One region of the Weissella thailandensis genome, then DNA from elsewhere that is predicted to be linked to it. Evidence: riboswitches for the same ligand, from Rfam matches in the RefSeq annotation. Region 1 holds a riboswitch; the other holds the start of a gene.
The links. Region 1 has a riboswitch for thiamine pyrophosphate ahead of thiW (energy coupling factor transporter S component ThiW). Riboswitches for the same ligand answer to the same signal wherever they lie in the genome.
Positions count from the first base shown of each region.

Region 2: linked by a shared signal. The riboswitch ahead of FOL01_RS04805 (solute carrier family 23 protein) and the one ahead of thiW (energy coupling factor transporter S component ThiW) in region 1 are both predicted to bind thiamine pyrophosphate.

Region 1 covers NZ_CP014332.1:624,487-634,777, forward strand. The annotation lists gene FOL01_RS03075 (amino acid ABC transporter ATP-binding protein) at 1-174, shown strand, start outside; gene FOL01_RS03080 (hypothetical protein) at 419-598, shown strand; tRNA gene FOL01_RS03090 (tRNA-Arg) at 1,901-1,972, opposite strand; gene FOL01_RS03095 (helix-turn-helix transcriptional regulator) at 2,142-2,528, shown strand; gene FOL01_RS03100 (hypothetical protein) at 2,515-2,970, shown strand; gene FOL01_RS03105 (hypothetical protein) at 3,094-3,306, shown strand; gene gap (type I glyceraldehyde-3-phosphate dehydrogenase) at 3,659-4,669, shown strand; gene FOL01_RS03115 (phosphoglycerate kinase) at 4,775-5,995, shown strand; gene FOL01_RS03120 (LysR family transcriptional regulator) at 6,151-7,047, shown strand; TPP riboswitch at 7,097-7,198, shown strand; gene thiW (energy coupling factor transporter S component ThiW) at 7,302-7,823, shown strand; gene thiM (hydroxyethylthiazole kinase) at 7,820-8,668, shown strand; gene thiE (thiamine phosphate synthase) at 8,616-9,233, shown strand; gene FOL01_RS03140 (ATP-binding cassette domain-containing protein) at 9,349-10,269, shown strand; gene FOL01_RS03145 (ABC transporter permease/substrate-binding protein) at 10,280-10,291, shown strand, end outside.
Region 2 covers NZ_CP014332.1:989,272-999,562, forward strand. The annotation lists gene rfbB (dTDP-glucose 4,6-dehydratase) at 1-557, shown strand, start outside; gene rfbD (dTDP-4-dehydrorhamnose reductase) at 597-1,436, shown strand; TPP riboswitch at 1,814-1,903, shown strand; TPP riboswitch at 1,985-2,084, shown strand; gene FOL01_RS04805 (solute carrier family 23 protein) at 2,171-2,851, shown strand; gene FOL01_RS11320 (transposase) at 2,924-3,175, shown strand; gene FOL01_RS11520 (IS3 family transposase) at 3,229-3,414, shown strand; partial or broken gene FOL01_RS11025 (IS3 family transposase) at 3,430-4,071, shown strand; gene FOL01_RS04825 (hypothetical protein) at 4,669-4,902, opposite strand; gene FOL01_RS04830 (hypothetical protein) at 5,097-5,384, opposite strand; gene FOL01_RS04835 (DpnD/PcfM family protein) at 5,720-5,914, opposite strand; gene FOL01_RS04840 (hypothetical protein) at 5,926-6,111, opposite strand; gene FOL01_RS04845 (hypothetical protein) at 6,124-6,543, opposite strand; gene FOL01_RS04850 (hypothetical protein) at 6,553-6,777, opposite strand; gene FOL01_RS04855 (hypothetical protein) at 7,151-7,549, shown strand; gene FOL01_RS04860 (hypothetical protein) at 7,741-7,989, shown strand; gene FOL01_RS04865 (toprim domain-containing protein) at 7,979-10,222, shown strand; gene FOL01_RS04870 (hypothetical protein) at 10,228-10,291, shown strand, end outside.

The sequences.
Region 1 (10,291 bases):
ACACACGAAATTGAATTTGCACGACAAATTGCAAATCAAGCAATTTTTGTTGAAGATGGTGCTATCGTTGCACAGGGGGATGCTAAAACTTTATTATCAGCTGAAGGGGATGGGCGCGTATCGGCGTTCGTCAATTCATTAGATAATCGAGCACATATTGAGGCCTTTCAATAATTGAAAAATAACAGATAGTGCATTTATTTTGAATTGCAATACTATCAATACAAATAATAAAACAACACCAGCAAGAAAAACTTGTTGGTGTTGTTTTATATATAGTACGATATTCTATATGGAGGAAATACTTCGTTATGAGTAGAGATGAAAAATTAAGGTGGGCCAACATAATAGCTAAAGTAGTATTAACAATAATATTGGTTACTTTAACTATTGTCTTAACGGTGAAAGATTTTTAGTAATGACAGAAAAGAACGCGCAAACTGAAGCAAACAAGCGTTGGCAAGACAAGAATAAAGAACATGCTAAGTATTTACAATATAGTACTTACGCACGATCGTTCATTCGAAAGCTGGCAACTGAAGATGATTTGGAAGAATTGGAGAAATTGATAGCGGATAGACGTGACAAAAAGATATGAAATTCATAAAAGACTTTAGCATGATAATCGCTGGTGTACTACTGATGTTGTATATAATCACTGGCTGGCAATGGGTGTTTATGATAATAAGCGTTGTCTATGTTGCGTTTAGTATTATCAGGTATAGGGACACCCCAAACTTTTGGTTTATTTTTCTAGGCTTGTTAGGTGTGCTATTAGGAATTGCAACAATAGTAACCATGATATAAGGAGGCAATATGGTAGTTAATCTATTAATCATCCTTGTTATTGTGATAGTCATCATTGCTCTGCTCTCTATACCATACATAGACGGGTACCGCAGAGCCTATGAAGAGCTAACTTACAAGGGGATGAGCCACAGAAAGGCGAAAGTCATTTCATCGGTGTGGGCGTTCATCTATATTTTTTAGTTGAATGGTTTTAATAAATAAGTTGTTATAAGTAAATTTAAAGGTAAAAATATTAGATGCGTATATTTAAAAAAAGTTCTTTTTGGTTAATAATTTTATTATTAATTTCCATATCAGAGCATTTGTGGGTTTTAAAAATTCATCTCTTCGGAGTTGGTATTAATCTATTCTGGTCAATAGTAAATATTGCTTTAATTTTAATGATATTAGATGAACATCAGTAGTTTGTATGAGCTACTGGAAGTCTTTGTTATATATTTTGATAGCGGTGACTAATATCATGTACCAGCTTTGGTACTAGAAGTGCCAAAGCGCGTAGGTGGTATTGTAATCTTATTCAAATAATATGTGATAAGGTAACGCGATCTTTGTTAAAAATAGTTATAGATATTAACGACAACCATAGTTTTGGCAAACACTAGCATTTATTTGCTGGTGTTTTTTTATTTAGATACTCATAATTAATAACGGTCTATGTTGAACTATGTGACATAGCAAGTATGGTTGTTCTCATTATGTAATTGTCTTGATTGACAAACTAGTCAGTTCACTACTGAATTTTTCGCCATAAAATGTTATATAAACATATTCTATGAGCAAATTATATAATTAAAGCCTACTATGGTAATTGTGAATGAATCTTTAGATGGACCACCCTCACAAGGTGGGAGAATCGTTGTAAAGATGAAATTGCTAAAGGGCATATCGTTTAAGGGCAAAATAAAAACGCTACTCACATCCATGAATAGCGACATATTTGTTCAGTAGGTAGTCCCGATTAATACACTGGAAGTCATTTTTCAGCGGAATTTAATGGAATAGAACTGCTCTACTCGGTGTTTCTTTGGTGCAAGTAGCCTTACTATAAAGCCTTTAAAAACTGATACAAAGGCATTTCTAAACTTTACTATGAACCCGGGGGGAATCGAACCCTCATCTCCGGAACCGGAATCCAACGTGATATCCATTACACTACGGGTCCACAACAGGTTAAATTATAGCCTATTAAAATAGTATTTGCAAGACTAGCAAAGAGCTTGTCAAAGCTATTAGTTAGGTTAAACCTTGCAATTTGTTAAGTTTAGCTTTATCATAATAGTTATAAAAATAAAATTAAATTCAAAAAAATGAACATAGAAAAGGTGGAAAATATGGCATCATCAGAAGGAAAGGCCACGATGGGCCGGAATATAAAAAGATACATTAAACAAAATGAAATGACGGCTGCTCATCTGGCTGAGGTCATTGGTGTATCAACTGCAACTATTTCTGATTGGTCAAACGGGAAAACGTATCCTAGAATTGATAAAATCGAAGCGATGGCTGATTTCTTTGGCGTATCAAAGTCAGATCTTGTTGAGGAGCCAAATCAAACTTCGCAGTCGACCGTAACTGATGAACCTGTATTAATGGCTGCACATTGGGGACTGGATATTTCCGGATTACCTGATGAAGAACGTTCACGCGTGATTGACAGGGCTAAGTCTTATATAGAAGGATTAATTGCTGACTACGAGGATCGGAATGGGAACAGATAGTTATGATGATCTATTAATTAGGGTGGAAAATGATCTCATTAGTTTGGGGATGACACCGGTTATTCTAGATACAATGCCTTTAAAAGAAAATTCAGGCTTAGATGGTGTTGCTTATTTAAAAGGTGATAAGGCATATATCTTTATTGATAAAACATTGTCGACCTTTGATAAAGCGAAAACTTTGGTTGAGGAATATCACCATGCAATTTCGGATATTGGCAATCATATGGATTATGATGCTACGCTTGCTCATAACGACGAAATCGTCGCTCGCGAGTCAGTGATCAAGTATATGACGCCGGAAAAAGTAATGATGAGAATTGCTCATGAATATGAAGACCAACCTTTTGAAGCCTGGATGTTATGTGAGTATTTGGGGTATCCGTTAGATTTTGCTCAAGAAACAGTTAACTTATATAGAAGGAACGGACTATTAAATTAAAGCAGTCGACCTCTTGAAATTAGGTTAAAGTTAATATATACTATAAATAGTCCTAAAGGGATTCCTTTAGGACTTTAATTAACAAATTACATTAAGTTTAAACTAATTGTCAGGAGGCAGTTTATGAGTAATGATATGATTTCGTTCTTAATAATTTTGGGGACACTGACAAGTGCGTGGATTGCTGTAATGGCATTTATTTCAATGATTGAATTTCTAATTGATGGTAATGTTCATCGGGTAGTACGTGGCATCAAGTTATTATTGCGTTATAGCCTAATTAGGTTAGGTGGTGTTGATGGCAAAGAGGCACATCGTATTTTATTAGGTAAGTAAAGTTTGTGTTTTCACAATTTCGTCAACTTTATATAATAATAAGCCGGATAAACGTTAAAAAAGCTGATAATTATAAATTGTCGTTTCTTAGTCAATCAAAGAATTAAGTGAATTAATATTCAAGCAAATATGACGCAGTTTCTACCTATCTATCGTATAATACATGTAACGGATGGGTTTAGACTTAGTGAACGCTAAGTAGTTCATCTGTAGCAGGGTTTAATTTCAAATTGTATGAAATTAAAGCATAACAATAGTTGTACGTTTGTTTGCGAAATTGTAAACAAAGTCGTATAATATTCCATGTAGAAACGTTACAAAAGAATTTTTTTCTGGGAGGAATCTTAATAATATGACTGTTAAGATTGGTATCAACGGTTTCGGCCGTATTGGTCGTTTGGCATTTCGTCGTATTCTTGAATTGAAGGGTACAGCGGACGACATTGAAGTTGTTGCAATTAACGATTTAACTAATCCTGCTATGTTGGCATACTTGTTGAAGTATGATTCAACTCATGGTACTTTGGACGCTGAAGTTTCAGCTGACGAAGATGGTATTGTCGTTGACGGTAAGAAGATCCATGTATACGCTGAGCGCGATGCAGCTAACTTGAAGTGGGTTGCTAATGACGGTGTTGAGATTGTATTGGAATCAACTGGTTTCTATACATCAGCAGAAAAGTCACAAGCACACTTGGACGCCGGAGCAAAGAAGGTATTGGTTTCAGCACCAGCTGGAAACGTACCAACTGTTGTTTACGGTGTTAACCAAGACACATTGACTGCAGACGACAACATTGTTTCTGCTGGTTCATGTACCACGCAATCACTTGCACCATTGGCAAACGCCTTGGACAAGGAATTTGGTATTGAAATTGGTTTGATGACTACTGTTCACGCCTTTACTGGTACACAAATGATTTTGGATGGACCTAAGGGTAAGAAGATGCGCTCAAACCGTGCAGCTTCTGTAAACACAATTCCTCACTCAACTGGTGCTGCTAAGGCTATTGGTCTAGTTGTTCCATCAGTTGCTGGTAAGTTGGATGGTCACGCACAACGTGTTGGTGTTGTTGACGGTTCTGTTACTGAGTTGACATCTGTATTGTCAAAGACTGTTTCTGCTGAAGAAGTTAACGAAGCAGTTAAGAAGTATGAGAATGCTTCATTTGGATACAATGATGATGAAATTGTTTCATCTGATATGATTGGCGACACACACGGTGCCGTATATGATCCAACTTTGACTAAGGTTATCACTGTTGGTGATAAGCAATTAGTACAAACTGCTGCTTGGTATGATAACGAGTATGGTTTCACTTCAAACATGATCCGTACTTTGTTGCACTTAGCAACACTTTAATAGTTACTTAACTATTATTGAAAACGGGTGGTTTAGTAATAGTCTGAACCGCCCGTTTTTTATATAAGATTTGTAGTATTTGAAGTAAAAAGAAAGAGGGATTCCATGGCAAAATTAACAGTTGAAGACCTAGAATTAAAGGGTAAAAAAGTATTAATGCGTGTTGACTTCAATGTTCCCCTAAAGGAAGTTGACGGACAACAAGAAGTGGCAAACGATAACCGTATTGTTGCAGCACTACCATCGATTAAGTATGTGTTGTCACAAGGTGGTCGTGCAGTATTGTTCTCACACTTAGGACGTATTAAGAGTGAAGATGATAAGCCTGCTCTATCAATGAAGCCTGTTGCACAACGTTTGGCTGATCTACTTGGTCAACCTGTAACTTTTGTACCAGCTATTGAAGGTCCAGAATTGGAAGATTCAATTAACAAGTTAGAAGATGGCCAAGTGTTGATTTTCGAAAACACTCGTTATGCTGACGTTGTTGATGGTGAGGTTGTTAAGCGCGAATCAAAGAATGATCCTGACTTAGGTGCTTACTGGGCATCATTAGGTGATGTATTCGTAAACGATGCCTTTGGTACTGCTCACCGTTCACACGCATCTAATGCTGGGATTGCCGCAAACGTTGCTCAAACAGCAGCCGGCTACCTGATGGAAAAAGAGATTAAGTTCTTGGGTGGTGCTGTTGAAAATCCAGAGCGTCCATTTGTTGCCATCATTGGTGGTGCTAAGGTTTCTGATAAGATTACCATTATTCAAAACTTGTTGGAAAAGGCTGACAAAGTTATTGTTGGTGGTGGAATGGCTTATACTTTCGCCGCTGCAAAGGGTGAAAAGATTGGTAACTCATTATACGAGGAAGACAAAGTTGAACTTGCTAAGCAATTAATTGCTGACGCTGGTGAAAAGTTGGTATTACCTGTTGATGCGGTTGCTGCTGATAAGTTTGCTAACGATGCTGACTCATATGTTGCAGAAGGTGACATTAAAGATGGCTACATGGGTCTTGATATTGGTCCTAAGTCAGTTGAACTATTTAAGTCAGTGCTTGCCGGTGCCAAGACAGTTGTCTGGAATGGACCTATGGGTGTATTCGAGATGGATAACTTTGCCAAGGGTACATTAGCTATTGGTGAAGAATTAGTTAATGTAACTGAGAATGGTGCAACGACAATTGTTGGTGGTGGTGATTCAACTGCCGCCGTTCAACAATTGGGTGTTGCTGATAAGTTGAGCCACATTTCAACTGGTGGTGGTGCTTCTCTTGAATACCTAGAAGGTAAGACATTGCCTGGAATTGCAGCAATTTCTGAGAAGTAATTTTAAAATAATAAATAAAGGAACTGGGACATTATCTGATGTCCCAGTTTTTTCATTTAGTAAGGATTATTTTTGGTAGTAAAAGAGTTCACTATGACAAAGTTGATTAGAATGTGGTAGACTATTCCAAATAGTAATAATTGGGGAACTACATAATGGATATTCATAAATTTAAGGTCTTTCTAGATTTAGCTGAAACTGGGAATTATTCTGAAACGGCTGATAGGTTGTATACAACGCAAGGTAATATTTCTAAGCAAATTTTGTCTTTGGAAAAGGAATTAAAAACACAGTTATTTAAACGTGAGCATCGTCATATTTCATTGACTGAATCAGGACGGATTACTGAAATGTATGCCAAAAAAATCATTCATGAGTTTGATGCACTACAACAAACATTGGTGCAACATGATTCTGAATCAGATAACGTATTGACGATTCATACGATGCCAACATTTTCTAATTACCGTGGCTTTTCATTGATGAGTGACTTCCATAAAAGACATCCCGAAATTACATTACATTTCTCTGAAACGAAAGATAGTTTATTGATCCAGTCGTTAGAAGATAATCAAGCTGATATAATTTTTGGTCATTACACACCAGCTGTTAATGGCAAATTAGAAACGTTGTTGACTGATCAGGATAATTTAGTTTGTGTGTTGCCGGCTAATCATCCACTATCTGCCAATCGTGTAATTTCATTAGATGATTTGATGAAAGAAGAATTATTATTACTTGAAGGCGAGGAAACAATAATTTTTAATAAGTTTGGTGCTGTTGGTGAGAAGAAACAATTGGCATCTGCGGTGGCTTATCAAGGTGAACGAATTGATATCATATTGAACATGGTCCTAAATGGTATGGGTATCGCCTTAATGATGGAAAAAAGAGTTGATATGACGAATGATGGACAGATTGTTAAACGTAAAATCGCCACAAATACGACAAGTGATTTTGGTTTTATGAGGATGAAACAAGTCCATGAGTCTAAGGCTAATGGACTATTTTGGAAATATATTACTCAAGTACTTAATCACGATATTATTTAAAAACCATTTTATTAGTATGTGTGGTAATATTATAATATAAAAATTAAATATAATCGCAAAGGGGAGCCAAGTTGGCTGAGAATGAGTAGAACTCTAGACCCTTCGTACCTGTTTTAGTTATTTAAGCGTAGGAATTGTGTAAATGTGTCAATTATTGGCCTCTTTGTGATGATTTTTTTATTGCAGGGAGGTCTTTTTTTATTGCCCAATTATTTTGAAATTATATTACTTAAATTTATCGGGGGAAAACAAGAATGAATCCAAAAGTTAGAAAAATAACTTATTTAGCGGTGATGGTTGCGTTAGATGTTGTACTATCACCAATCTTACGAATTGAGGGCATGGCGCCGATGTCTAGTGTGATTAACATCTTAGCGGGTGTTCTTATGGGGCCATTGTACGCAACAATTATGGCGATTTGCTGTGGAATTATCCGGATGATGATGATGGGGATTCCACCACTGGCTTTGACGGGGGCTGTTTTCGGTGCTTTATTAGCAGGCCTTGGGGCCCGCTGGACGCATAGTATTTACGGTTCTATCATTGGTGAAATTATTGGTACTGGAATAGTCGGTTCATTGCTATCTTATCCAGTTATGGTCCTTTTCACGGGTACCAAAACAGACTTGTATTGGTTATTGTATACACCACGATTCTTAGGTGCAACGCTTATGGGGGCAGTGGCAGCCTGGCTCATTTGGCAGCAAGCTAAAAAGATATCTTTGTTTAAAGATATGATACGTATTTTTAATGGAAAGGGGTATGTCGTTAAATGAAAAAAATAAAGATTCCGTTGCAAACTGCACCGCTAATTCATTGTATTACAAATGCTATCTCGGTAGAGACGGTCGCAAATGCGTTACTTTACATTGGTGCTAAGCCAATCATGACTGAGGATACACGTGCTTTTGATGATTTAATCCGCCAAACCAATGCCTTACTATTAAATTTGGGTAGCTTATCATCAACTAAGGAACAAAGCATACTGGCTGCGAGTGAAGTAGCAGATGGTAAAGAGCCAATCGTGCTTGATGTTGTGGGCATTGCAAGTGCAAAATCAGCTATGCAAATTGCTAAAGTTGTTATGGAAAAGAAGCCAACAATTATTCGCGGTAATATTTCAGAAATGCGGGCATTATGTGGTTTAGTAACAAATGGTCGTGGTGTTGATGGTAGCCCATTAGACCAGACTGATGATGAACTAGCTAGATTGATTGTGGCATTGAAACAGTTGCCACAAGAGTCAGTTTATGTAGCAACTGGCGCGAAAGATATTGTAGTGGCTAAGGACAATGCTTGGATATTAAGTAATGGTGTGCCGGAATTGGACCGGTTTACTGGCTCAGGGGATATGTTAAGTGGTTTATTGGCAGCGTTGTTGGGTGCTGGTGCATCCCCCGAAGACGCAGCTGTTCAAGCGGTTAGTTATCTCAACATTTCAGGTGAAATGGCGAAAACTAAGGCAACTACGGCAGGCATCGCAGAATTTCGGCAACTATTTCTAAATGAACTTTCATTATTAGGTATCGATAATACCGATTGGACAAATCAAATAAGGGGAACAAAAAATGGCAAAACAATTATATTTAGTGACAGCAAGATATGGGGAGACGGAGAGTGAATTCTTAAATAAAGTTGAGACCGCCTGTGCCAATGGCGTTACCCTGGTACAATTACGGGAAAAGAACTTATCAACTCGGGATTACTATGAGCTGGCTTTGAAGGTAAAACAAATAACAGATCGCTATGGGTTGAAACTAATTATTGATGACCGAATCGATATTTGCCAAGCGGTTGATGCAGGTGGGGTCCATATTGGCGATGACGAATTACCAGTTAGTGTGGCACGCCAGTTACTTGGCAAGGAAAAATTATTAGGTGTTTCTGCCAAGACAGTTGCCCGTGCAACGGAAGCGGCAGCAGAAGGCGCAGATTACTTGGGGACTGGGGCAATCTTTCCAACCCAAACAAAAGTTGTTACCAAGCAAACGTCGGTTGATACACTGCGGGAAATTACCGCGGCTGTTAATATTCCGGTCGTTGCTATTGGTGGCATCACAGAAGATCGCATCATGACATTTAAAGGAACGGGCATTGCTGGCATTTCCGTCGTGAGTGAAATTATGAAAGCGGATGATATTGCGCAAAAAGTTCAACATTTAAAAAAGAAGCTTGAACAGTTATAATGTATTGAAGACTGAGATAATAATTAATTATTACTCAGTCTTTTTTATATTCCTTTGATTTTAAAGAAATAATCTTGTGATAGGCAGTTAAGTGCTGAATAAAGGAGTTATGGTCATGATAAAATTCAGTGATGTGGTAAAGACATACCAAGAAAAACAGGTCGTTAATAAACTAAATTTAACGGTTGCCTCGGGTGAGTTTTTTGTTTTGGTTGGTCCAAGTGGTAGCGGTAAAACAACAATTTTAAAGATGATTAATCGGTTGATTGAACAATCCGCAGGTGAAATATTGATTGATGACATAAATGTTAATCAAGTTGATACAGCTAAGTTACGAAAAAATATTGGATATGTTCTACAGAATATTGCCCTTTTCCCTAATCTAACAATTACCCAAAATGCTGGTATTTTATTAGAGGCCCAAGGAGTGAAACGTGATAAACGAGAAACTTTAGTTAACCAACTATTAGATAGGGTGGGTTTGCCACATGAACAATATGGCTCACGAATGCCGAGCGAATTGTCAGGTGGTGAACAGCAACGAGTGGGAATTGTTAGAGCATTAATTACAAAGCCAGATATTATTTTAATGGATGAACCTTTTAGTGCCCTTGATCCATTATCAAGAAAGCAGTTGCAGGATTTGATTTTGGATTTGTATGAGGAATTGAAACCAACGATTCTATTTGTTACGCACGATATGCATGAAGCATTACGGTTAGGAACTAGAATAGGTGTGTTGGTTAACGGTCATTTAGAACAGGTTGGATCACCAAACAAAATTATCAGTGAACCAGCGAACAAAACAGTTTCATCATTATTTGATAATCAACGCGTAACCCTGATTTCAGACATGCAGTCAGCAGGATTACTACATCCGCTACATTCAGAGTATCCCGTACAAACGACACAATTATCAGCAACACAAACAATTCAAGAACTAGCAATGGCCTTACGTGGAGTCGATCAAGTCATTATTGACCAACAGTATGTTGTAACGGCGGATGATGTGTTGCAGTATATTGGTCAACAATAAGGGGGATGGGATGTTAAATGAT
Region 2 (10,291 bases), 360 kb from region 1:
ATTCTTCAACTAAGGCTAGTTCAGATTTATTAGTACGTGCTTGGGTAAGGTCATTTGGCTTGAAGGCAACGATTTCAAATACATCAAATAATTATGGCCCATACCAACATATTGAAAAGTTCATTCCTCGCCAAGTGACTAATATTATTTCTGGAATCAAACCAAAGTTATATGGTTCAGGCAAGAATGTTCGCGACTGGGTTCATACTTATGATCATGCAACTGCCGTATGGGCGATTCTTACTAAGGGTAGGATTGGTGAAACCTACTTAGTTGGAGCAGATGGTGAGAAAGATAATATCACGGTACTACGTACTATTCTAAAAGATATGGGCAAGGATGAAGATGATTTTGATTTTGTCCAGGATCGTTCAGGGCATGATTTACGTTATGCAATTGATGCGACAAAAATTCGTGAAGAGTTGGGATGGCAACCAAAGTACACTGATTTTGCAACAGGTTTGAAAGATACGATTAAATGGTATGAAAATCATCAATCATGGTGGCAACCCGAAAAAGAATCTGTTGAAGCAAAATATGCTCAAAATAATCAATAATAATAAAGTCAGCGAAAGCTGGCTTTTTTCGGAGGAATTATGAAGTACTTAGTTACGGGAGCTAACGGCCAACTTGGACGAGAGTTACAAAAACTTTTATCGGAGCGACAATTGAGTTTTGTCGCATTTGACTCACAGCAACTAGATATTACGGATAGGAAAAAAGTAATGTCAGTGTTTGAACAAGAAAAGCCAGATGTTGTGCTACATGCAGCTGCTTATACAAAGGTTGATGCAGCAGAAGATGAAGCCCGTGAAATAAATTGGCAGGTCAATGTTGAAGGTACAAAAAATATTGCTGACGCAGCGAAAAAATTTGATACTAAATTAGTAGCAGTGTCAACAGATTATGTCTTCGATGGTACAAATTCAGGGGAATATCAAGAAGATGCGGCGGTTAATCCTAAAAATGCCTATGGGCGTGCAAAATTGGCTGGTGAGTTAGCTGTTACTGAGAGTGAGGCTGATGCTTATATTGTCAGAACTAGCTGGGTATTCGGTGAGTTTGGTGGTAATTTTGTTTACACTATGCAATACCTTGCTGAAAGTCATTCTAAACTAACAGTAGTTGATGATCAATTAGGTCGCCCTACATGGACAAGGACTTTAGCAGAATTCATGTTACATCTAATTGATACTAAATCTGAATATGGGATTTATCATTTATCAAATGAAGGTACAGCAACATGGTATGAATTTGCTGAGGAAATTTTAAAAGATACTTCTGTAGAGGTGATGCCAGTGACAAGTGAGGAATTTCCACAAAAGGCTTACAGACCGAGACATTCGGTTATGAGTTTGGAAAAAGCTAAGTCAACGGATTTTGAAATCCTTACATGGCAAGACGCGTTAAAGAAGTTCTTATTATCTATTAAGTAAAACATTTTATTATATATAATATTATATAGTTTTAGTTTGTTTGATTAATGATAAACACAATGGTCAAAATAATAGATAAATTAAGAAAATTGAATATGGCGTTACATGTTATAGTATATATTGATTAGCAGATAAATTATTACAAATTTTAATTTTATGTTAGTCAAACGCCATGAAAAATTAGGAAATCTATTCAAAGTTTTTTAAAACATAGTTTGCGACTCTGATAGTTTTGTTGGTCTCATAGACTTTTTTGATTGGTAGATTTATATCCTAATAATTAGATTAACCCTATATAAGGGATAATGACGTTCATTAATCCTTTGAAATTGATTTTACATTAAGATAGAAAATTTAATATAATTTATGGTACAATAACCTTGTGCTAGGGGCGCCGATATGGCTGAGAAGAACCCTTTGAACCTGAACTGATTAATATCAGCGTAGGAAAGTGTTACATATTGTTCATGTAGCATTTTTCTCCAGGTGAGAAAAATGCTTTTTTATTTGCACGAAATAGTTTGTTGAAGAAGTTTTTAAAATTGAATGATAATCACTAGGGGCGTCGTAAAGACTGAGATGATGTATATCGGTCCCTTTGAACCTGATCTGGTTAATACTGGCGTAGGAAAGTGACCAATCATAGTTAGCAACATTGTCAACGGTTGTTATTAAGTGTCCTTTTTTATGTATCTAAGGACACTTTTTTTATTGGGAAAGGAATGTTTATTATTATGGTCACAAAAGATAATCGTATAGTTGCGCATGGCTTAGCAGGTATACAACATGTGTTTGTTTCTAATGTATGGTTAGATCCAATCTATGTTGCAGCGGCCGCAGGACTTTCGTTGAGCTCATCAACTAATTTGGTAAACACTATTTTTATTGTCTCGGGTATAGTTACGCTGACACAGGCAACAAGGCTAGTAAAGTTACCTATTATTCAAGGCCCATCTGCCTACTTTGATGCATTAATGATTAGTGCGGGTAAAACTGGCCAACTAGCAACAGCAGGCGGTTCGATTTTGCTAAGTGCATTGATTGTATTTATGTTGTCCGTTACAGGACTTATAAATAAATTAATAAAATTATTAACACCAGCAATTACAGGAACCCTTATTTTTTTGGTAGGTATTTCTTTGTCTGAATTCACAATGTCTGAGTTTTTAGGTGGTTCTCCAGGAGATGAAGGTTTTTCTTCATTATCGACACTTACTTTATCAATCACAACAGCTGCTATTGTGATTTTATTGTCGATATTTGGTAAAGGATTTTGGAAACATTTTTCATTTTTAATCGCTTTGATTATTGGGGATTTGTTAGCCGTTTGGTTAGGCGTTGTGGATTATAGTGTATTATCAACGAAATCGTGGTTTGGGTTACCGCAACTATTACCTTATGGCGCATGGATGTAAGCTGATTCCTGAGACAACTTTTAAGAGAGCGTATAATGAATAAATCGTCTCTCAAAAGGAAGGAATTTTTACATGCCAACTCGTTACGACAAAGAATTCAAACAAAACATCATCAACCTATATAAACAAGGCGAATCAGCCGCCCAACTGGCCAGAGAATATGGCATTGGCTATTCAACCGTTCATAAGTGGATCCAGGGCCAAGCCAAAACTCAATCCGATAAATCGCCAGATGAAATTAAAGCGATGGAAAAGCGGCTGGCTTCCCTGTCTGAGGAGAACGAAATCCTAAAAAAAGCCCTGGGCTTCCTTGCGCAGAAGTAACCAATATTTTTGATTATATTCACCAAGAAAGCCATAACCACCAGGTAACTAAGATGTGCCGAATCCTCGGTGTTTCCAGAGCTCACTATTATCGTTATCGATCCCCAAAGCCTTCAAAACGCCGGGCCGAAGATGAGGACTTAAAACAACGGATTCTGCGGATCTTTGCGGAATTCAAGCAGCGATACGGCGTTATGAAGATCCACCATGAATTGAATCTGGAACTTCAACCACTGTAGCGTCGGTGCAGCCCAAGACGGATTTCCCGGCTCATGAAGGAACTGGATATCCACTCCGTTACCGTCAATAAATGGAAAGCGGCTTCGGCTTCCAAAACTAAGGTTGAACAGCGTCCCAACTTGCTTAAGCAGGATTTCTCGACCACTAGTTTAAATAAAAAATGGCCCGCTGATATGACCTATATTCAAACGAAGCGTAATGGCTGGTGTTACTTATCAACCATCATGGATCTGCACTCAAGACGAATTATCGGCTATTCATTCTCAAAAAAGATGGATACTGATTTAGTCTTAAAGACCCTGGAAAGCGCGGTTAAAAATCGAACCATTACTGGGGACCTGATTATCCACACAGACTTAGGATCACAGTACACCAGCGATGATTACAACCAACGGTTAACAGAACTACATATCCGCCACTCTTACAGCCGTAAGGGGTGTCCATACGATAATGCACCAATGGAATCTTTTCATGCTTCCCTCAAAAAGGAATGTGTTTATCCAGTGCCGGTCTTTAAGAATTATGAAACTGCCGCTGCTGTCCTTTTTGAATATGTGCATGCTTTCTACAATAGGAAGAGAATTCATAGTTCACTGGGCTACCAGACCCCCTTACAAGTTGAAATCGCAACACTTACGAGCCAAATGGCCGCCTGATTTAATGCTTTCCATGGTTCAAATAAGTTATTAATCACGATTAATGATTTATTTGAGCTGTGGAAGGTAAACGCAGTTCTGAATGTCTCTTAAAACCTGTCTCAAATATTGACTTCAATCCAATTTAGACTATGGTTGAAAATAATGAACACAAATGCTGAGTTATCTTTAACACAATTACGTCAACTACCTAAGCAGGTGCGTAATGAATCTTGGTGGAATAAATTTTACAATGATAATACACACAAAAAATATAAAAGGATTCTTGGTTCAATTTATAGATAAAAAGCCTGGGTATGAGGTGATTATTTATGCGAGTTAAAACAATTAAACAAGCAAACCTAACATTAAGGTATACCCCGAAAGTTAAATCTTTACTTTAACTTTCGGGGTATTTTTGTAATTATTTAATTATCAAGTATGAACACAAAAATTAATCATTTATGAGTCTTACGTCAACTAAACCAATCCAATTTAACATATCATGGTTATAGTTAGTTATTGATTTACCGGGCTTTTCAATGATTTGTGCAATTCATCAAATTCACAAATCTTTTTCACTGCCAGCATATTTCACAAAGTAGACCAGTTTATAAATTAGGAGTTATTTGGATGGAATTGTTGCCATTTACTTCGCAGATAACTCCACATATAACCACCACAAAAAGCAATCCCACAGAGCAACCAAATTCCTGCGGTTTTAAATACCCACCAACTGACAGATAAAATCAAAAGCACTACCCAACGAATAATTCGCCAGGCCCAACCAATGGTGAGACCAAAAAGATAACAGACGAGAAATAACAGCAGGTAAAGAATAAAGTAAGGCATGGTCAGACTCCTTTCTGTAGGCGCTAAAATATTATGTATCCTAACCCATATGAGTTAGGGAATCTGACAAACAGGTGTTTAGTATCTTATTGGAGAATTTAATTTTTTTCGTAAAGGAGGTTTTGTCAGAGCAATCTTTTCGGCAGCCACGTTCCATAGGTTTAATATATCATTTTTACGATGCTAACAACTGGCTATAAGTATTGATAACCCGATTGCCAATTTTTTAATTCATGTATAATGATTTTTTGTAATTGTGATAAAAAGTTTGCATCAGACATAGCTTGTTGAAAAGTCATTGCTAGGATGGTCCCTAAGTAATTGACGAAGTAATGTGCTATATCAGCGTCATTGACGTTTAATTGAAAGGTGGCCGCCGTTAAATTAGTGGCACTAGCCGTAATTCCAAACGAAACTTGATTGTGTTGTTGTAGCTGTAATTGATAAGTGGTGACAGGTGTTGTGACAGTTGTTTGTATCATAGCTGGTCTCCTAAAATTTTTCTGGTGGTCAATTGCCTTTCAGCAACTAACCAAACTTTCATTTTGACGGGAGAAGTGTGATACAGGCGGTGTCCGATGACAAGGGCAGCGTAGCTGTGCTATTTACCCTTGTCATCGGGCCTAGTGTTGCTTAGTGCCTGGCACTTAGCAACACTGCCTGTATTAGAGTTTGGATGGCAAAAATAAAGGATAGGTGGTGAAAGGACGGTTGCGCCAAGCGGAAACGTTTGGCCCCGGTGGGGTCGGGGGTTGTAAGGGAGCCCCGCTTGCGGGGACTGGGGTATGCAGAGAAGGGCGCACTGCGCCCCTGGTTTTTAGATTATTGTCCAGTCGCCAAACGGTGTCTGAACCTCAAATTGCGTATATTGTAAGTCGGAACTATCCAGGACGATTTTTTCGTCTAGGTAAGCTTGTCGGGCTTGTTTATCAATATCTTCTTCGTCGTCAACTGTTAGGGTAACTGTTCGTACTAACGTTTCTTCATAAGTTACTGGTATATCTTTTTTCATGGTTACCTTATTTACCTTTCAAAATCGTTTTTAACGTGGAAATGAACTGATTGCATATCGTCGGGGGTTAGAACGATTTGGCCGTTATCATACATTGTCATGGCTTTTTCGTCTAGGTCGTCAATATTCATTTCTGGGGTCATTTCAAGTTCGACTTCTTTTTTGCGATACTCTTCAAATACTACGCGACATTTCATGTTTAATTCTCCTTAGTTGTTAAAGTGGTAGGTTGTGCCGTTTAATAGCACGTCATTAAAATCTTCATACGTTTGAGCATTTAGCATGCGTGCTTTTTTGTTTTGCTCAAAATCGTCTGATACAAGTGATAAGGCTTGATATTGTTGTGCCGACATGGTACTTGGCCTTAATGCCCATATCAAGCAGTACAAGCGCTTGGTAGAACAATCGGGGCTTTCTTTTTGCAAGCCATTCAACATGTTATAAATGGTTTCAACCAGCTTTACGCTGACGTTGGCGGAAACTATTTCTTCATAATCAGCTGATGGGGCTTTTTTGTAGTGCTCCTTGGGGACTTGGGTTTCTTCATAACCATAAGTAATATCTGACATGGCTTGTGCCATTTTGCTTAAATGCAACTTGGTAAAATCATCATAATAAGTTTTTGTCATTTTTAGCTCCTATACTAATTTAAAATCTTGAAATTCGTCATTAGCTAATCTGATAGTAATTTGTTCATCTCTAGCTTGTGCAACGATTAAATGAAAAATAAAATCATCAACTTCTTCGGCTGATAAATCAACGTCAGAATAACTTTCGTCATATTCAGGAAAAGGGACTGGCGTTGGACGGTCTCCACGCCATGAAAAAATAGACAATGAAAGGTCTGTTGTGTTTTTTGACATACTAAAACTCCTTGCTTAGGCCAGGTAACCTATGAAAATTTTTCTGTCAGCGACCACCTGTTGTCGCTGGGTTTGTCGTTGTGACGGGAAATTTTTTGCAGGTACCGGGGCAAAGTACAAGGGCGGCGTAGCCGTACTATTTACCCTTGTACTTCGTCCTAGTTGTCCTTAGTCGCTTGGCGACTTAGGACAAACTGGTGCCTGCTATAAATGATAGGCACATAAGGCAGACCCAGTGTCATCAGGTGGTTGGCAGGCGTAAGACTGCTTAGACCCCCGCTGGCGGGGACTGGGGTACGTAGTAAAGACTTGAACATATCTTATTATTTCGATAGCATACGGATTATAGATGCATTATTAAGTTGAATTTTTAATGACTGGAAAGGGGAAAACTATCTTATTCAAAAACGATCAAATATACAATAATCTGTCACCAAAAGGAAAATTAGCTTATTTGAAAGAGATTCAAAAAGGCAATCAAGTTGATCCAGATGAATTTAATAATATTGAGCAAGCATATGTTGAACCAGAGGGAACCTATGATTTAGGAAAAACAATGATTCAGCTAACTAATGATAAAAAAAATGAGGAAAAAGTATTAGCATATATTGATAAGCAAAATAATCCGAAGCCAATTCCAGAAGTCGTACAGGATTTGCGTCGAGTATTGGACACAAATATAACAGATGATGAGGGCAGGTGGATTTTGTCATGTGTTATAGGCTATTCAGATGAGTATCATCAAAAGGCCATACAGTTAATTGCTAGTTAATATGAATGAAATAGCTCCACAAGTATTGGAAAAATAGCCAATACTTGTGGAGCTTTATTTTGTTTATTTTTGTATTAAATCATTGATTTTAATGGTTATAAAAGGGGTGGGGCGTTTTTACATCGTCCCTTTAAATTCAGTTACGATAACCATAGTTAATAAAAACAAAAAAGTAATGGGGGAATTGACGCATGGTATCAAAGAAATTAGCAGCACGTTTAGCAAAGAAACAGGACGAATTAGAAAATGCCCAAGAAAAGGTGACAACACTTAAAGGTGAAGTAGCCGACCTTAAGAAACAGGTGGAGTTAGAGTTAGTGCAAAAGCTACAACAACATTTGCAAACAGAAGATTTAGTAGATGTCGAAAAGTTTATCGAGCAAGTTTCACCAATCGAATTACAAACTGACAATGAAGGTGGTGAGTTGAATGACGATTAATCGTGAAGCGATGAAAGCTTTACCTATCCAAGGATACTTAGATTATAAAGGCATTGATTATACCACTGAACATAATCGTTTACGGTTGGTAGATCATGATAGTTGCATCATTAACACTGATAAAAACGTCTTTTTTTGGAATTCTAAGCAGTTATCCGGTGATTTAGGGGACTTTATTAGTGCTTTTGAAGATGTCACGCCAAAGGAGGCTTGGGTGCGCTGGTCTGACTATAAAAACCATTATGATAATCAAGACGAACAGGCACAAGACAAATATAAGCAAAAAAGCGCAACAAATAATTATCAATTTGATTGGAAAAGGTGGCGTACCTCGCAATCAACTAACAATACTGAAAATTATTTAGTGAATGAACGAGGCTTTGATAAAACCTTTGTGCAGCGTTTGACAGCATCGGAATTTATTAAACAGGGGAAGCCTCGCCAAGACTGGCAGACAAAAGAATGGCAAAAGCCGGCCATCTTATTTCCTTGGCATGATGAAAAAGGCGAAGTTGTCGGATTAGATCAACAAGGAACTGAAATTGATTATGAGAAATATGGTAAGCGTGGTACGCAAAAGAAAGTTGCCGCTGGCTCAGATTCTAATTACGGGTATAACTTCCATACAGGGAATGGTGCTGACCAACTATTAGTATTTGAATCACCAATTGATGCTTTATCGTACGCACAACAACACTTTCCAGAATTGGCGCATGAAAATGCGACATTTTTATCATTATCAGGAACCGACCATCAAAAGGTGCTATCACAATTAGATCGTATGAATCAATTGAACGGTCATTTGCCTAACAAATTGGTATTAGCAACTGATAATGATTTAGCAGGTTTTCAAGCAGCTGATCAATTTAGTGTTTTGCAATTTGAAGGCATGGAAAATATCCGTCAGGTACCACCCAAGGGAAAAGATTGGAATGACCAACTAAAAGCAAATGATCCTGGTATTAAAACAATGACAATGGAAGAAAGTCATAAACGATTAGAGGCATTGGAGACTTTCAGTAAACAAGCTAAGCAACCATCGAATAAGTCGATGAAAGTTCAGGATGATAAACAAGTCGTCAATGCTAATCCGGGACGATTAGCACGTGAACAACGACGGACTGACCGAAAGGGCAAAAGTCGTGAAAAGAATGAAGAGATTATCAAAGATGCTTTGCAACGTATGAAGAATTATCAAAATGATCCGAAAGAAGCCCAAAACTATTTGGATTTTGTGGCACAAGGGCAAAACTATTCACCACGAAACACGATGCTGATTTATGGCCAACGTCAAGACGCCACTATCGTGAAGGGATATAAGCAATTTGCCGAACAGGACATTCAAGTTAATAAGGGCGAACAAGGTATGAAAATATACGGCGCCCCTAAAAACTTGCAAAGTGTGATCACGCCAGATGGTAAGCAAGTTTATTGGCGTGATGCAACCGCAGAGCAGCGTCAACAAGCTAAAACTGGTGACCTAGAAATTCGGTCTGTTAAACATTATCCAATTCAAACAGTGTTTGATATTAAACAAACAAATGCCTCACTTGATGATTTACCCAAATTGCTGCCTAATCGACCAGTTAATTTATTAACTGATCAATCCGATGAACAGTTACAAACGGTGTATGACACGTTGAAAGAATACGCAACTGAACAACAACATGTGAAGGTGATTGATCAAGATAAAGGGGCAATGAAATTTTTAGCAGATCACAAGCCAATGACAAGTAATGGTATTGCGAAAGGTGCGACTGTCATTAATCGTAAAGATCCAAAAGATAGAAGTATCGTCTTACGACCTGATTTACCAGTCACCGACCGAATTGCGACACTGGCACATGAAATGGGACATACAGCGTTGCATCAACAGAGTGACGCTAATACATCAACTGCTGAGAAGGAATTACAAGCAGAAATGACCAGTTATGTTGTTTTAAAAAATATTGGTGTTGAACCGGGTGATCTTAGTGAAAAGTACATGAGTGATTGGACGAAAAGCCTTGAAAAAGTCGCTGATATGAAAGATAGAAATCCTAATTTAATGGCTGATGTGACCAAAGCGAGTACGTCGATCACTAATTATTTGTCAGACCGCTTATCTGATGGCCAAACAATAACCAATGAGAGACGGGCGGCGCCTAATATACAACCAACGGCTGTACAAATGGCCACGAATCAAGCAATACAAGATCAAGCACAAGAGGAAAAAAGAGAACGAACAAGATGAGCAGCATGACAATACAAGGAAAATTAGTTCAAGTTGCACGCGGTAATGGGTTATATATGTTGTCAGTTG